DNA from 2 places in the Sporosarcina sp. G11-34 genome. Region 1 is predicted to be linked to the other one. Evidence: predicted binding sites of a transcription regulator. Region 1 holds the regulator's gene; the other holds the start of a gene.
What was found. The regulator CtsR, encoded in region 1, represses protease genes until heat stress. The targets are predictions, from matches to a motif close to ATGGTCAATAAAGGTCAAACA.
Positions count from the first base shown of each region.

Region 2: the regulator CtsR is predicted to act here: its motif matches at 1,239-1,259, upstream of clpP (ATP-dependent Clp endopeptidase proteolytic subunit ClpP).

Region 1 covers NZ_JAHNZW010000007.1:193,560-195,765, forward strand. The annotation lists gene KSU66_RS12030 (hypothetical protein) at 1-890, shown strand, start outside; gene KSU66_RS12035 (CtsR family transcriptional regulator) at 1,092-1,562, shown strand; gene KSU66_RS12040 (UvrB/UvrC motif-containing protein) at 1,600-2,154, shown strand; gene KSU66_RS12045 (protein arginine kinase) at 2,144-2,206, shown strand, end outside.
Region 2 covers NZ_JAHNZW010000012.1:44,686-46,891, reverse strand. The annotation lists gene whiA (DNA-binding protein WhiA) at 1-631, shown strand, start outside; gene KSU66_RS16105 (HPr family phosphocarrier protein) at 660-917, shown strand; tRNA gene KSU66_RS16100 (tRNA-Arg) at 1,081-1,152, opposite strand; gene clpP (ATP-dependent Clp endopeptidase proteolytic subunit ClpP) at 1,345-1,944, shown strand; gene KSU66_RS16090 (SET domain-containing protein) at 2,007-2,206, opposite strand, start outside.

The sequences.
Region 1 (2,206 bases):
AATTTATTACAGCACGTGATGGTTTTGATGTGAAAGGAATTGTCATGGTAGATGCGATGACAGGAAAAGTTGAGAAATATGCGACTTCAGAAGTGCCTGCATTCGTTGACGGTGCTGTATCTCCTGAAGCCGTAAGTCTGCAAAACAGCTACTTTGGTAACTACATTCATGGTTTTTGGAACTCAGTCGTTGGTAAAAAAGATGTGAAGCTCCCGTCGGATGAAGGAACGGAAGCAAATGTCAGTCCGATTTTCGACGAGAATGGGCATATGTATTACTTCACCGACTTTACAAGCCCGAAAGAAGGCGTCGATTCAATGCTCGGATATGCATTGACAGACGGTCGAACAGGTAAAGCAACGTATTATACTGGGAACCTAGAAGAGTCGTATATGGATTCGCAAGGGGCCCTCCAAATTATTGAAAAGAAATTCATCGAAAAGAAATGGTCTGGTGAAATGCCGGTGCTATACAATTTCTACGGTGAAGCAAGTTGGTTAACGCCTGTGCTTGACTCAAATGGTTTTTTACAAAATTACTTTATCGTATCAGCGGCTAATCCAGAAATCTCTGTCTTTGGAAACACGCCAAACGAAGCGTTGAAGCTCTACAAGACGGCTATACAGCGTGGGGGAAGTACGGTTGATGGAAGTTCCAATGCAGAAGAGGATCAGGCGACAGTGACCGTTGTACGCGTTTTTAAGGAACGTGTAGGAGATTTCACACTCGTCTCTATTTTGTCGGAAGACGGCCGGAACTTCCTTGTGTCATCCGAGACTGTGCCACTTTCTATTTATATTCAAGAAGGTGACCAACTACAAATCACGTATATGGAAACGGGCGAATTATTCCTGCCAGTGAAGGAATTGACGAACGCCAGCGTAGAATAATGACCATCGGGGTGCAGGTAGGAAACTTCCTTGCACCCCGGTTGTCTTTTAAATGATTAAAGAATGGTCTGGATTGTCGATACTTAGCAACCAATAGCCCGCAATGCATATCAATTGCGACACCTTAGTCCTGTCATGTACAATCAAGTCAAAGATAGTCAAGGTCAATGTTCTATCACTTGAAGTGAAAGAGGTGAGAACGTGCGAAACATTTCTGACATTATTGAAGGATATTTAAAGGCGATACTAGAAGAAGAACAGAACGGTCCAATTGAAATTAAGCGAAATGAAGTTGCTGAAAAATTTCAATGTGTCCCGTCGCAAATCAATTACGTCATAAATACCCGATTTACAGAAGAACGTGGGTACGCGGTTGAATCCAAACGTGGCGGTGGTGGCTATATTCGCATATTTCGAGTAAGAACAAATTCACGTAAAGATTTAATCGACCATGTATTGTCGGGCTTGCAAGAAGGGGCATCCAATACGATGGCATTGGATATTGTGTACCGTCTTATGGAAGAAGGGGTTATCTCAGAACGTGAATCGAAACTTATACTCGCGGCTGTTGACCGTACGACCATTCGTTTACCGTTGCCTGAGCGTGATGTAATTCGTGCGCGTATATTACAGGCAATGTTACTGACGCTTATTTACGAGCAGTTGGACTGAGATTTAATCCTATTAAACCGATATGAGGTGGCATGTAATGATCTGTGAAAATTGTAAAGAACGACCGGCATCTGTCATTTTAACAAAAGGTCATATGGGGGAATCGGCTGAACACCACTTATGCGAAAAATGTGCGTTTCAAACGGAGGCGTTTCATTTCAATCCGAATCAGGAACCGCTTTCCATTCAACAATTCCTTTCGCAATGGTTCGGTGGGGGCGATTCTTTTGAAGAGCCGCAACAGGCGCGCGAAGAAGATAGAAGCGACCTGGAATGTCCGACGTGTAAGTTAACGTTCAAGAAATTTCTCGACATTGGTAAGTTTGGCTGTGCGACGTGTTACGACACGTTCCGTGAGCAATTGCCGCATGTTTTCGGAAAGCTTCATAACGGACACGCCGCACATATAGGAAAAATTCCGATTTCATTTAACAAAACATATGCTGTCAAACGAAAAATTGAAGAAATACGAGCTAGAATGGCTGAAGCGGTGGAGGCGGAGCGTTTTGAAGAAGCGGCAAGCTTGCGCGATGAAGCCAATTCGTTAAAAGAACAACTTGTTGCCGGAGGTGAAGAATCCGATGTCGATTGAAAAGTTCATTCAAGACGGAGTGACTGGCTGGATGTCTGCGCACGGTGAACAC
Region 2 (2,206 bases), on a different contig from region 1:
ATTTGAATTTAAAAATGAAATCTCTCCAGAATTAATTAAGAACGACTGCTGTCAACGCGCATATTTACGCGGAGCATTCCTTGCGGGAGGCTCAGTAAATAATCCGAAAACGTCTTCTTATCACCTTGAAATATTTTCAATTTATAAAGAACATAGCGAGGCGCTTGTAGATTTGATGAATGACTTCCAATTAAATGCAAAATCAATTGAACGTAAAAATGGCTATATCGCATATTTAAAGGAAGCAGAAAAAATATCCGATTTTCTAGGTATAGTGGGTGCACATGTTGCATTGATGAAATTTGAAGATATACGTATTTTACGCGATATGAGAAATAGTGTAAACAGGCTTGTCAATTGTGAAACAGCGAATATGAATAAAACAATTGGGGCGGCACAGCGTCAAGTGGGAAATATTGAATATATAAAAAATACAATTGGGTTAGATCAATTACCGGATAGGCTACAAGAAATTGCACAGCTCCGAGTTGATAACCAAGATGTTACACTGAAGGAACTCGGCGAACTTGTTTCTGGTGCAACAGTAAGTAAGTCAGGGGTAAATCACCGCCTACGGAAAATAGAAGAAATCGCAGATAATCTACGCAATGGTGGAATCGGCATTTCGTAAAGTATATAAAAAAGGAGCATGTTGGAAAATGATGGAGAAAGTAGCAGTAGTAAAAATGAAACCTGGACTTCAGGCGAGGCAGGCGGCATTATTTGTTCAAGAAGCAAATCGCTTTGTGGCAGACATCTTCTTAAAGAGAGACGACCGGCAAGTAAATGCAAAAAGTATCATGGGGATTATGAGCTTAGCGATTGCGCAGGGAACTGAAGTTACACTATTAGCAAAAGGGCATGACGAGGAGCAAGCGCTTACGTCACTTGCTGCACTCATTGAAAATGAAAATTAAATAACAGACACAATATACGTAAAGCCGTTGTAGCCGTCTGTTTGACAGCGAGAGACGGTTTTATTTATGGAATAAAAAAATGACCACAGAAAATTTCGCTGTGATCATTCTCAATATAAATCATACTACTAACTTCATCAGACCTTGCTACAACTGACTCTAATGCCCTCGGCGGGAGTCGAACCCACATCTTAAGCTTCGGAGGCTTACGTGCTATCCATTGCACCACGAGGACTCATAAATGCTGTTGTTATCTTTATAGCAACACTATGTATCATACTCATTTTTGTTTGTGAATGCAAGGTATTTTTCTAAGCGTTTAATTTGACCTATCTTGACCATGCTATGTTATGATAAAGCTACAGTTGAAACAGAAAAAGGTTTCAACGAACTTAACGAGAACATCCACCTTGAAGGAGGAATTGGAATGCATCTAATACCAACAGTAATTGAACAAACAAGCCGAGGAGAACGTGCTTACGATATCTACTCGCGTTTGTTGAAAGACCGGATTATAATGCTGGGAAGCGCAATTGACGACAGTGTCGCAAATTCGCTTGTTGCACAACTTTTGTTTCTAGAAGCTGAAGATCCAGAAAAAGATATTTCAATCTACATCAATAGCCCAGGCGGAAGTATCACAGCTGGAATGGCAATCTTTGATACAATGCAGTTTATCAAACCTGATATTCAAACAATCTGTATCGGGATGTCTGCATCGATGGGTGCTTTTCTTCTTGCAGCAGGTACAAAAGGGAAACGCTATGCGCTTCCAAACGCAGAAGTAATGATTCACCAACCGCTTGGCGGAGCACAAGGGCAGGCAACTGAAATTGATATCGCAGCGAAGCGAATTCTTTTCCTTCGTGAGAAACTCAACTCAATTCTTGCAGAGCGTACAGGACAATCGATTGAAGTAATTGGCGCAGATACAGAACGCGATAACTTTATGACGGCGGAACGTGCAAAAGAGTATGGTCTAATCGATCACATTATTACACGCAGTGATATGAAACTCGATAAATAATTAATTATCAAAACCCTTCTCTGTAAAAAGAAGGGTTTTGATTTTTTTTGTCGTTTAAAAAATTAAACTAAAACTTCAAACCATAATGGTGAATCATCTTCAGAACTTTCATTATAATTGATAGTGATTTCCTGACCATCAGTAATGTCAGAAATTGCATAAAAATCGATTGACAGATTGTCTATATTATACTTATACTCCGCATTAGGAGTATAAGAGTGATTATATAACGATCCATATCCAAGGGCAATCGCTGTATGTT